Regions from separate parts of the Musicola paradisiaca NCPPB 2511 genome, predicted to be linked through region 3. Evidence: predicted binding sites of a transcription regulator. Region 3 holds the regulator's gene; each other region holds the start of a gene.
The links. The regulator CRP, encoded in region 3, controls carbon source genes, mostly activating them, when cyclic AMP is high. The targets are predictions, from matches to a motif close to ATGTGANNNNNNTCACAT.
Positions count from the first base shown of each region.

Region 1: a site for CRP is predicted at 2,328-2,345, ahead of DPA2511_RS12590 (CidA/LrgA family protein). Genes of this name have one in related genera too.
Region 2: a site for CRP is predicted at 2,815-2,832, ahead of focA (formate transporter FocA). Genes of this name have one in related genera too.

Region 1 is NZ_CM001857.1:2,843,494-2,847,934, forward strand. Features, by position in the region: gene DPA2511_RS12585 (glycoside hydrolase family 3 protein) at 191-2,134, shown strand; gene DPA2511_RS12590 (CidA/LrgA family protein) at 2,401-2,817, shown strand; gene DPA2511_RS12595 (CidB/LrgB family autolysis modulator) at 2,807-3,502, shown strand; gene cdd (cytidine deaminase) at 3,765-4,441, shown strand, end outside.
Region 2 is NZ_CM001857.1:2,613,903-2,618,343, reverse strand. Features, by position in the region: gene pflB (formate C-acetyltransferase) at 1-1,840, opposite strand, end outside; gene focA (formate transporter FocA) at 1,898-2,755, opposite strand; gene ycaO (30S ribosomal protein S12 methylthiotransferase accessory factor YcaO) at 3,531-4,441, opposite strand, start outside.
Region 3 is NZ_CM001857.1:410,123-414,563, forward strand. Features, by position in the region: gene DPA2511_RS01875 (aminodeoxychorismate synthase component II) at 164-742, shown strand; gene argD (bifunctional acetylornithine/succinyldiaminopimelate transaminase) at 864-2,084, shown strand; gene crp (cAMP-activated global transcriptional regulator CRP) at 2,153-2,785, opposite strand; gene DPA2511_RS01890 (OsmC family protein) at 3,101-3,508, shown strand; gene DPA2511_RS01895 (phosphoribulokinase) at 3,561-4,430, opposite strand.

The DNA of each region.
Region 1 (4,441 bases), 2.2 Mb from region 3:
CTTGTCACTACCCCCGAAGAGAGCGCGGCCTGGCCTGCACCCCGCAATTTACGCCTTCCTGCGTGGTTCGCCCCAGCGATGTAACCGGTTGCTGTTGCCGGCGCCGCCTTCTCATCCGGCGGACGTCTTCCTCTGACCATGAGAACGATAACAATGACACGCTTACCCACGATATGTCGTACCCCCAACGGTGTTGGCGCTAAGCGCCGCGCTGCCTTTGCTGTTTTCCCCGCTGGCATCCGCCGTCCAACAGGCGGTATTGGAGACCCGCGATATCAGACTGATCAGTGTTGATGGCTTGCAGTTCAGGGATCTCAACCGGGATGGCAAACTCAACCCGTATGAAGACTGGCGTCTGCCGGCGGCGGTGCGTACCGCCGATCTGGTATCCCGCATGACGCTGGCGGAAAAAGCCGGCGTGATGATGCACGGTTCGGCGCCGACCGCCGGGAGCGTCATCGGCGCCGGCGCGCATTATGACCGGCAGAGCGCCCGCGCGCTGATCGCCGATCTCCACATCAACAGCTTTATCACCCGCCTTTCCGGCGACAACCCGGCGCAGATGGCGGACGAAAACAACGCATTACAGCAGTTGGCGGAAGCCACCCGGCTGGGGATCCCCATCACCATCAGCAGCGACCCGCGCAATGCCTTTCAGTCGCTGGCCGGCGCCAGCAGCGCCGCGGGTAAATTCAGCAAATGGCCGGAAACACTCGGGCTCGCCGCCATCGGCGATGAGACGCTGGTGAGACGTTTCGCCGATATCGTCCGGCAGGAATACCGCGCCGTCGGGATTACCGAAGCGCTGTCGCCGCAGGCGGATCTCGCCACGGAGCCGCGCTGGCCGCGCATTGACGGTACCTTCGGCGAAGACCCGGCCCTGACGAAAAAAATGGTGCACGGCTACGTCGCCGGCATGCAAAACGGCACCGGCGGCCTTAACGATGGCAGCGTCATTGCGGTGGTCAAACATTGGGTCGGCTATGGCGCGGCGCAAGACGGCTGGGACAGCCACAACGCCTACGGCAAATACGCCCGTTACGGTAAAGATGGGTTGCAATCCCACATCGAGCCGTTTACCGGCGCCTTCGCCGCCCACGCCGCAGGCATCATGCCCACCTACTCCATCCTGCGCGGCGCCACCTGGCGCGGCGTGCCTATCGAACCGGTCGGCGCCGGTTTCAATAAGTTTCTGCTTACCGACCTGCTGCGCGACCAATACGGTTTTGACGGTGTGATCCTCAGCGACTGGCTGATTACCAATGATTGCAAGGGTGATTGCGTCACCGGCGTCGGGCCGGGCGAAAAACCGGTGCCGCGCGGCATGCCCTGGGGCGTGGAGCATCTGACGTCCTATGAACGCTTTATCAAAGCGGTCAACGCCGGCATCGATCAATTCGGCGGCGTCACGGATTCAGCCATGTTGGTCAAAGCGGTGCGGGAAGGCCGTTTGCGGGAATCCCGGCTGGATGCGTCCGTCACCCGGATCCTGCAACAGAAATTCCAGACCGGGCTGTTCGAACGGCCGTTCGTTAAGGCAGAACAGGCGGGAAACGTGGTCGGCAATCCGCAATCGCAGCAACTGGCTAATAATGCCCAGGCGCAGGCACTGGTGCTATTGCAGAACAAACAGTTGCTGCCGCTGCGTCCGGGGAGCCGGTTGTGGGTCTACGGCATCGACCCGGCGGCGGTGAAAAATGCCGGCTTCATACCGGCCACGCGGCTGGAAGAGGCCGACATCGCGCTGATCCGCACCCGCACGCCCTACGAGCAGCCGCATAAAAACTACTTTTTCGGCAGCCGACACCACGAAGGTTCGCTAGCCTTCAGCGCGGATAATCCCGACTATCAGGCTATCGTGCGCGCCAGCGCCCGCGTGCCTACCGTCGTCACCCTGTATCTGGAGCGGCCCGCCGTCCTGGCGAATGTGGTGAACAAGACCCAGGCGCTGGTCGCCAATTTCGGTGTTAGCGACGCGGTATTGCTACAGCGGTTGTCGTCTTCTGCGGACTATACCGCCAGGTTGCCATTCGAGCTGCCATCCTCCATGCAGGCGGTGCTGAAACAGCGTTCGGATCTTCCCCACGACAGTGCCGCCCCCTTGTTCCCGTTCGGGTTCGGGCTGCCGCGCTGATGCGGTTTCCGTAACGGCTTCCCCCGGGGTCTCCGCACGAGGCCCCGCTTAGCCGTGCCTCCCGATAACCGGCAGACAACGGCAGACCCAGAAAATACCGCCCGAACGTGCTTGGCCCTACCGAGCCGAACCCATGCGCACCGTTCGCACGCCAGTACGCACTGGACGCCTGCATGAATCCGCTGAAAGTATTTTGTGATGCGTAGCACACCTACAGGAGTAGCGTTATCATACTTCCCCTTCGCTCAATCAGGAGTTTCCGTCCTATGGGTAATGCATTCATCCTTTGCTGGCAGTATTTGCGCGCTTTCGCGCTGATCTCTCTCTGTCTTTTTGCCGGCAACGCGGTATCCGCGCTGCTGCCCATTACCATCCCCGGCAGCATTATCGGCATGTTGATACTGTTCGCTCTGTTGGCCTCGCAGATCCTGCCGGCCCGTTGGGTCAAACCCGGCTGCAATCTGTTTATCCGCTATATGGCGCTGCTGTTCGTCCCCATCGGCGTGGGCGTGATGAACTACTACGATCTGCTACTCAGTCAGTTCGGCCCGATTGTGGTGTCCTGCTTGTTCAGCACCATCATCGTCATGCTTGTGGTCGGCCATACGACCCAGATGATGCAACGCGATCGCCGTATTCCTGACACATCCGCCAAACCGGGAGGAAGCAACCATGCTGAATAATATCGGGTGGTCGCTGCCGTTGACGCTGGTGGTGTTTTTCGCCGCGCGCCGGCTCGCCATGACACTGAAAATGCCGTTGTTCAATCCGCTGCTGATGTCCATGCTGGTGATCATCGCCATCCTGCTGATGCTGCACATTCCCTACGCGCACTATTTCGCCGGCAGCAGTGTGCTCAACAGCCTGCTGCAACCGGCGGTGGTGGCGTTGGCGTTTCCACTGTACGAACAGTTGCACCAGATCCATGCCCGCTGGAAATCGATTATCAGCGTATGTTTTATCGGTAGCGTAGCGGCGATCGTGTCTGGTACGGCCATTGCACTGTGGTTGGGCGCCACCCGCGAAATCGCCGCGTCGGTGCTGCCCAAATCCGTCACCACGCCGATCGCCATGGCCGTCGCCAGCACCATCGGCGGCATTCCCGCCATCAGCGCAGTCTGCGTGGTTTTCGTCGGTATTCTCGGCGCCGTACTGGGCCATACGCTGTTTAATCGGGTGAATATTCGCACCGCCGCCGCGCGCGGCCTGGCGATGGGCACCGCGTCGCACGCCCTCGGTACTTCGCGGTGTGTCGAAGTGGATTACCAGGAAGGCGCGTTCAGTTCTCTGGCGTTGGTTATCTGCGGCATCATGACATCGTTGATTGCCCCCTTCCTGTTCCCGGTGCTGATGCGGCTATTCGGTTGATGCTCCGCCGTGGAGCGCCCCCGCAAGCGGCGTTTCCACACGCCTTATCGATGGCGTTCGCCGAATTATCGATGCCGCACGCCAGATGCCGGTTGGAATACAGGTGCGAGGGGCGACGAATGGATGCACAAAACTGGAATGCCTCACACATTTCTTCTCTGCATTTCACTCATTTCATTTAAAAAGTGATAAAAATCACACATAACAGCGTGATCGCTTTCTACCATTCGTATCACAGTCGTCACCATCCAAGAGGGTTCTCATGCAAGCACGTTTCCAGAGCGCATTCACCCATCTGTCTGCACCGTTACAGTCTGCATTGGCGCCGATGCTGGCGCGGGATGATTTTTCCGCCATGCTGACCGCAGCCGAAGTCAACCATCTCTGCGGCCAGTGCCGGATCACCGTTGATGCGCTGGCGTTCGCGCTGCTCCCTTTGGCGGCGGCGTGTGCGTTGACGCCAATTTCCGCCTTCAAGGTCGGCGCTGTGGCGCTCGGGGACAGCGGCGCATTGTACTGGGGCGCCAATATGGAGTTCTCCGGCGCGCCGTTGCAACAAACCGTGCACGCCGAACAAAGCGCGGTAGCCCACGCCTGGCTGAGGAATGAAACCGCGTTACGGAGCGTCACCGTCAACTACACGCCGTGCGGGCATTGCCGTCAGTTCATGAACGAACTCAACAGCGCATCGACGCTGAACATTTGCCTTCCAGGCCGTTCGCCGGCCCGCCTTGGCCATTATTTGCCCGATGCGTTCGGCCCACGCGATCTGAACATCAGCACCCTGCTGATGGATAACGTAGATCGTGGCATGACGCTGCCGGAATCCGATGCGCTGACCGCTGCTGCGCTCGATGCCGCCAATCGCAGCCACGCCCCTTATAGCCAGGCGTTCAGCGGCGTGGCCTTACAGGGCGAGCGCGGTATCTATACCGGGCG
Region 2 (4,441 bases), 2.2 Mb from region 3:
CGTAAACCACGTTGGAGGTGATGGTCAGTACGGACTGAGTCGGTGTCGCGCCACGGTAGGTGTTCAGTTTCTGAATTTTCTTCATGAAACGTTCAACCAGGTCACAGGCCAGGTCGTCAACACGCGGATCGTTGTTACCGAACTGCGGGTATTCGCCTTCGATGTCGAAGTCGACAGCCAGACCGTTTTCGTCGCGAATCGGTTTCACTTTGGCGTACTTGATAGCAGACAGGGAGTCAGCCGCGACGGACAGACCGGCGATACCGCAAGCCATGGTGCGGAATACGTCACGGTCGTGCAGCGCCATCAGAGAAGCTTCGTAGCTGTACTTGTCGTGCATGTAGTGGATGATGTTCAGGGCGGTGACGTACTGCTTGGCCAGCCAGTCCATGAAGTGATCCATACGATCCATCACTTCGTCGAAGTGCAGAACGTCGCCTTTGATCGGCTCGGATTTCGGGCCTACCTGCATTTTCAGTTTTTCGTCCACGCCGCCGTTGATGGCGTACAGCATGGTTTTCGCCAGGTTTGCACGGGCGCCGAAGAACTGCATTTGTTTGCCAACCACCATCGGGCTCACGCAACAGGCGATCGCGTAATCGTCGTTGTTGAAGTCCGGACGCATCAGATCGTCGTTTTCGTACTGCAGAGAAGAGGTGTCGATAGACACTTTAGCGGCGAATTTCTTGAAGTTTGCCGGCAGCTTTTCAGACCACAAGATGGTCATGTTCGGTTCCGGAGACGGGCCCATGGTGTACAGGGTGTTCAGGAAACGGAAGCTGTTTTTAGTGACCAGAGTACGACCATCCAGGCCCATACCGGCCAGAGATTCGGTTGCCCAAATCGGGTCGCCGGAGAACAGTTCGTCGTATTCCGGAGTACGCAGGAAACGCACCATACGCAGTTTCATCACCAGGTGGTCGATCAGTTCCTGGGCATCCTGCTCGGTGATTTTACCGGCTTTCAGATCACGGTCGATGTAGATATCCAGGAAGCTGGATACGCGACCGAAGGACATGGCGGCGCCGTTCTGGGATTTCACCGCGGCCAGGTAGCCGAAGTAAGTCCACTGTACGGCTTCCTGAGCGGTGGTAGCCGGGCCGGAGATATCGCAGCCGTATTTGGCGGCCATCTCTTTGATCTGTGACAGAGCATGGTGCTGGTCGGCGATTTCTTCACGCAGGCGGATAGTCGCTTCCAGATCTTCGCCGTTTTCCAGTTTGGATTGCAGGGAAGTGAACTGGGCGAATTTGTCCGCCATCAGGTAGTCGATACCGTACAGCGCAACACGACGATAGTCGCCGATGATACGGCCACGGCCGTAGGCGTCCGGCAGACCGGTCAGCACGCCGGATTTACGGCAGCGCAGGATATCCGGGGTATACACATCGAATACGCCCTGGTTGTGGGTTTTACGGTATTCGGTGAAGATTTTTTTCAGCTGCGGATCCAGTTCACGGCCATACACCTTACAGGAGCCTTCAACCATTTTGATGCCGCCGAACGGGATCAGCGCGCGTTTCAATGGCGCATCAGTCTGCAGACCGACGATTTTTTCCAGATTTTTGTTGATGTAGCCGGCATCGTGGGAGGTGATGGTGGCTGCAACGTCGGTGTCGAAATCAACCGGCGCATGAGTGCGGTTTTCCTGTTTGATGCCGTCCATCACTTTATCCCACAGGGCTGTGGTGGCTGTGGTGGCACCGCTCAGGAAAGATTCGTCACCTTCATACGGTGTGTAGTTTTTCTGAATGAAGTCACGCACGTTGACGCCATTCTGCCATTCGCCTGCGCTAAAACCTTCCCATGCGTTGGCGAGTTTTTCATTCAGTTCGGTCATATTACACCTACCTTTGATATGGATTTTTTGTAACCCGACGTTGCGGCCGACAGCAGCTTAGTGCTGATCTCCACCGCGCAAATAGATGACCCAATAGGTCAGCCCAACCAGAAATCCGCCGCCGATGATGTTCCCCAGAGTGACCGGGATCAGGTTGTCGACGATGAAATTCCCGACGCTCAAGTGTTCAAACTGGACGGCAGTCATATTAATGGCGTGCCAGAATGAATCTGAAGCGAAATTCTTAATAACGATCCCCATCGGAATCATGAACATATTCGCGATGCTATGCTCGAAGCCGCTGGCGACGAACATGGCGACCGGCAGTATCATCGCCAAGCATTTGTCGGTCAGGGTGCGGCCGGAGTAACTCATCCATACCGCCAGACACACCATCAGGTTGGCCAGAATCCCCAGACACAGCGCTTCGATAAAAGTATGCTCCAGTTTGTGGCTGGCGGTTTGCAGGACATTAAGCCCCCAGGCGCCGTTTGCCACCATATATTCGCCAGAGAACCACATCAACGCCACGAAGAACAGCGCGCCAAGCAGGTTGCCGATATAAACGTTAGCCCAGTTCAGCCACAGTTGCTTCCAGGTGATGCGACCGCTGGCCTTTGCAATCACGGTCAGCACGGTGGAGGTGAACAGGTCGGCGCCGCACACCACGACCAACATCAAGCCCAGGGAGAAGCAGATGCCGCCTACCAGTTTGGCCATGCCATAAGGCATTGATGCGGTACCGGTGGTTGCCGTGATGTAAAAGACGAACGCGATAGAGATGAAAACACCGGCAGTGACCGCCAGAAAAAAAGCGGTTAACGGTTGTTTTGTCGCTTTATAAACGCCTGCGTCTTCGGCGACTTTCGCCATGGCTGGCGGTAATAATAGAGTGAAGGGGTTGTCAGTTTTCACACTAACTCTCTCTCAATGATTATCTACGTTGAAATATTAACAAAGCGCTATGGGCCAAAATTTGACATGGATCATATCGGTGAAAACTATAAGGCGATAACGCTCTATCAGTAGGGGTGTTTCTTGGTATAACCTAATGTTTTATAACGAGAAAAAAAATTTTAAAATTTATTAAATATGTTGAAAAAGGCAATGTTCGGGCTGTTTTAGCGTTAAAAAAAATATGTTTTTGTAGTAAATTCGTGCGTCGGTTTTAGGTTATTTAATTCTTTGTTCACTGTTTTATAACAATAACGTCATTTATTATCATCACAAACAATGAACCCAGATAAATAACTATTTTATACCCGACATACTTTGGTTTCATTTATTACTCGGCCCATCCCTGGGTTGCGCCTTTTTGGGGGCGTAATACGCTGCATTTAAATCTGCTCGCGGCAGATTTATCGTCCGTCCGCATCACTGACTGCAACTCGAATTATTTAAGGCATCGGTGTATGGAATAAACATATCGTCAAACAGGAACAATAAATATTTCCGGGAAAACAGCTCCTGGATTATTCCTGCTGCCAGCACGACCCGAAAAAATGCTGCCTGACCGGAAAAGAAAGGAAGCCAGAGTATGACGTCGCAATCTTCGCGCGATATTGTAAGGCAAAAATAGCCAGACAGGTAATAAAAACCCTGCACAAATCCGGAACGCAGACAGGCGAAACCGGTGTTCCGGTTTCGCCTGATCGGTGACAACAATAAAGTGATACTCGCCGGGTGGGAATTAGGCGTTCTGCCAGTGTCGGCGTTTGGCGTTTTGCAATTTTTCGTAGGCGGCTAAAAGTGACTGATGCGCTTTCAGGGCGGTAAGATCACTATCAATGGCGAACAGCCCGTAGAAGCTTTGTTCGCCGGTAATCGCCGCGCTGGCGGCGTCGACGGCGTCCTGACCATACATGCGCACGAAAGCGTCGTAGTACAACGCCGGTTCGCGTTCAGGCTCCAGCGCCAGTTGAAGCAGCGTTTGCAGGCAACGATAGTAGTTGCCGCGCTCGGCGCTGAACACGGACTGATTAAAATCGAGCGACCATTCCGCCCAACTCAGCGCCTGTTCCAGATCGCCGCCCGCCAACGCCAGCATGGATTTCAGCTCGCCGACGCGCAAAGTAAACCACCCGTTATCTTTGCCGGTGGCGATGCCCAGCAGTTCACGCACGCGGGTAAAATCGTCCAGACCTTCGTCATCCAACTGTTGCAGCAAATTCAGATATTCGCCTTGCTCCCATTGGCTGTCTGGCAGCGCCAGCAAGGTGTCGCGCAGATGCGCACCCATGCTGTTGTTGGCCAGCAGCAGATCTTCCTCCGGGTAAATATCCGACATACCCGGCACCAGAATGCGGCAAGCATAGACGGAAAGATGTTCATAATCCGCGATATACACTTCTTTATCTTCCTGCCGGAAGATCGCCATCAGGGTGGCGAACTCCTGTTCGGTCGTGCCGCTGAAGCTCCAGTCCGCAAACGCATAATCGGCTGTTTTACGGAACAAATCCCAGGAGATCAGACCGCTGGAATCGATGAAATGCGTTTCCAGATTGGTGTGCTCCGCCACTTCGTCGTTATCGAAGGTCGGGGGCGTGAAAACGTCCAGATCTTTCAGCCCGCGTCCTTGCAGCAGCTCGGTCACGGTACGTT
Region 3 (4,441 bases):
ATGACGTTTATGGCGCAACGGAGGGTTCCGGTAAGGTGAAATCCGCCCCGTCTGGTCGACACGTTTCCGCCACCCCCGCTATACTCCTATCCCGTGACGGGCATCGTACGGTAACGGGAGTTACCGCATTGATTTACATAAATAATATCCACAGGTTAATACGATGAGCCTTTTGATTATCGATAACTACGACTCCTTTACCTATAACCTCTACCAATATTTTTGCGAGCTGGGCGCGCAGGTAACGGTTATGCGTAATGACGAATTGACGCTGGCGGATATTGAGCGTTTGGCGCCGCAGCGGCTGGTGATCTCGCCCGGCCCTTGTACGCCGGACGACGCCGGGATTTCGCTGGCTGCCATCCGTCACTTTGCCGGCAAACTGCCGATTCTGGGGGTATGCCTTGGTCATCAGGCGTTAGGGCAAGCGTTTGGCGCTCAGGTGATCCGGGCCCGGCAGGTAATGCACGGCAAAACATCGGCGATTCGTCATTCCGGACAAGGGGTGTTTCTCGGGCTGGAAAATCCGTTGACGGTGACTCGCTATCACTCGCTGATTCTGGCATCTGAAACGTTGCCGGCCTGTTTTGACGTGACCGCCTGGACGGAACGGGATGGGCGACCGGATGAAATCATGGGTATTCGCCACCGAGCGTTGCCGTTGGAAGGTGTACAGTTTCATCCGGAGAGTATTCTTAGCCGACAGGGGCATCAGTTGTTGAAAAATTTCATGAATTTATAAACGGATAGTGAATAGCGTCGACGGGCGAGCGGATTTATCGATTGCGCTCGTGTGATTTTTTATGCATATTTATTGACTATATTTTCATGTTGGACAATGGGATATCATCACGGGGCAGCAGATGGCGACAGAAAAATCAGCAGTAACGCGGGAAACATACGACAAGGTCATTCTTCCGATTTATGCGCCCGCGCAGTTCGTGCCGGTGAAGGGTAAAGGGAGCCGTGTCTGGGATCAGCAGGGCAAAGAATACATCGATTTTTCCGGCGGTATTGCCGTTACCGCGCTGGGACATTGTCATCCGGCGCTGGTTGAGGCGTTGAAAACGCAGGGCGAAACCCTGTGGCACACCAGCAACGTGTTTACCAACGAGCCGGCTTTGCGTCTGGCTTCCAAGCTGATTGCCGCCACGTTCGCCGACCGGGTGTTTTTTGCCAACTCGGGGGCGGAAGCCAATGAAGCGGCGTTCAAACTGGCTCGTCATTACGCCATCGAGCGCCATAGTCCGTATAAAACCAAGATCATCGCTTTCTATCAGGCGTTTCATGGCCGGACGCTGTTCACGGTTTCAGTAGGCGGGCAGGCCAAGTACGCCGACGGCTTCGGGCCGAAACCGGCGGATATCATCCATGTGCCTTTCAATGATCTGGCGGCGGTGAAGGCGGTGATGGACGATCATACCTGTGCCGTGGTGTTGGAACCGATCCAGGGCGAGGGCGGTATTACGCCGGCGACGCCGGAATTCCTCACCGGTGTGCGTGAATTGTGCGACCAGTACAACGCGCTGCTGGTGTTCGACGAAGTGCAGTGCGGCATGGGCCGCAGCGGCAAGCTGTTCTCCTACATGCATTACGGCGTGAGGCCGGATATCCTGACCACCGCCAAGGCGTTGGGCGGCGGTTTCCCCATCAGCGCTTGCCTGACCACCGAGGAAGTGGCGTCCGTCATGAGCGTCGGTTTGCACGGCACCACCTACGGCGGCAACCCGCTGGCCTGCGCGGTGGCGGAAGCGGCGCTGGATGTGATCAATACGCCGGAAGTGCTGTCTGGGGTGGAAGCTCGTCATGAACGTTTTGCGGCGGCGTTGCACCGTATCAATGAGCGGTTTGGCATTTTTGATGAAGTCCGCGGTATGGGGCTGTTGATTGGCGCACAACTCAAGAAAGCGTGGCATGGTCGTGCGCGCGATTTCCTGTCGGCGTCGGCCGAACTGGGGTTAATGATTCTGGTCGCCGGGCCGGATGTGATTCGCTTTGTGCCGTCGCTGGTGATTGAACTGGACGATATCGATCAAGGCATGGCGCTGTTCGAACAGGCGGTCGCGAAGGTTGTGGAGCAATAAGTTCGTCTGTTGCTGAAAATAAAAGAGCGTGCCGCAGCACGCTCTTTTTGATCCGGCGTCGCAATGACTCAGCGTGTACCGTACACCACAATGGTTTTGCCGTGCGCGGAAATCAGATTCTGGTCTTCCAGCATCTTCAGAATACGGCCGACGGTTTCACGAGAACATCCGACGATCTGACCGATTTCCTGACGGGTAATCTTGATCTGCATGCCGTCAGGATGCGTCATGGCATCGGGTTGCTTGGCCAGGTTTAACAGTGTTTGGGCGATGCGGCCCGTTACATCAAGAAACGCCAGATTTCCCACTTTCTGGGACGTGACTTGTAGACGGCGCGCCATCTGTGAAGACAGACGCATAAGAATATCGGGGTTGACCTGAATCAGCTGGCGGAATTTCTTGTAGGAAATTTCGGCGACTTCACAGGCGGTTTTGGCCCGAACCCAGGCGCTACGTTCCTGACCTTCTTCAAACAGGCCGAGTTCACCAATGAAATCTCCCTGGTTGAGATAGGACAGGATCATTTCCTTACCTTCTTCATCCTTGATCAGCACGGCGACCGAGCCTTTCACGATGTAGTAAAGCGTCTCTGCTTTTTCACCCTGGTGAATAAGCGTGCTCTTCGATGGGTATTTGTGAATATGGCAATGAGAAAGGAACCATTCGAGAGTCGGGTCTGTTTGCGGTTTGCCGAGAACCATTCGCTGTTATCCTCTGTTGTAATTCACTGCGCAAATCACAGGGCTCAGAGTTCCCTGTACGGCGTGATAACATAGTTATATTTAAATTCCACTCAGGCGGAATGACGTCAGGGAATATACTGAGGCTGTCTATCGGGTGACGTCATAATCAGGATGTGTCTGGTAGAGGCTCACACACCGGATTATTTCCCCGTTTTTAACACAGGTTGTGTGTAGTGTCTCGTGTTGTCTCGCTTCAGCATGATTAAACTCTGATTTTAGTCGGGTTTATACATAAGCGATGTAATTTTTAAAAAATAGTTGAGGGTCAATGTTATGCAGGCGCGGGTGAAGTGGGTTGAAGGGTTAACGTTTCTTGGCGAGTCCGCCTCCGGGCATCAGGTGTTGATGGATGGAAACGCCGGAGACAAAGCGCCGAGTCCGATGGAAATGGTGCTGATGGCGGCGGGTGGATGCAGCGCCGTCGACGTGGTATCCATCTTGCAGAAAGGGCGTCAGGATGTCGCGGATTGCGAAGTACGATTAACGTCGGAGCGCCGCGAAGAAGCGCCGCGTATGTTCACCACGATTAATTTGCATTTCATTGTGAAAGGGCGCGGCTTGACCGACAAAGCAGTTGAGCGCGCCGTCGCGCTGTCGGCGGAAAAATATTGTTCCGTCGCGCTGATGTTGGGAAAAACGGTACATATCACTCACAGCCATGAAGTCGTCGAACTGGAATGACCCGGTCGGTTGCACATCATGCGCGGCGGTTGTACGGCTGCCGCGCCACGCTTTAACCGATGTTATCGCCCGCCAGTAGCCGCTGTACCAGCGGCGTCATAATCAGCTCCATCGCCAGCCCCATTTTCCCTCCCGGCACCACGAGCGTATTGATGTGCGAAATAAACGAACCTTGCAGCATGGCCAGCAAGTAGGGGTAGTCGATGTTGCTCATCCCCTGAAAGTGGATCACGACAAAACTTTCATCCATGGATGGAACGGATTTGGCGGCAAACGGATTGGAGGTATCGACTGTCGGGACGCGCTGGAAGTTGATGTGCGTGCGTGAAAACTGCGGGGTGATATAGGTGATGTAGTCCTCCATCGAGCGAACCACCGAATCCATCACCGCTTCGCGTGAGTGGCCGCGGTCGTTGATATCCCGTACCAGTTTCTGCATCCACTCCAGGTTGACGATCGGCACCACGCCGACCAGTAAGTCCACATGCTGGGCGACGTTATGGGATTCCGTCACGACGCCGCCGTGCAGCCCCTCGTAAAACAGAATATCCGTGGGTTCCGGCATCGGTTCCCAGGGGGTGAATGTTCCCGGTACCTGCTTGTAGGGAATGGCTTCGTCGTAGGTGTGGAGATATTTGCGGGTTTTACCGCTGCCGCTGCGACCATAGTCGATAAACGCCTGTTCCAGCAAACTGAAATCATTGGCTTCCGGGCCGAAGTAGCTGATGTGCCTGCCCAGATCCCGCGCTTTACGGATCGCCATGTCCATTTCCGGACGGGTATAACGGTGATAGCTGTCACCGTCGACCTGCGCGGCGCGGATATTGAGCTGCTGGAAAATTTTATGAAACGCCAGGCTGGTGGTGGTAGTGCCGGCGCCGCTGGAGCCGGTTACTGCAATAATCGGGTGTTGATGCGACATGATGCAAACTC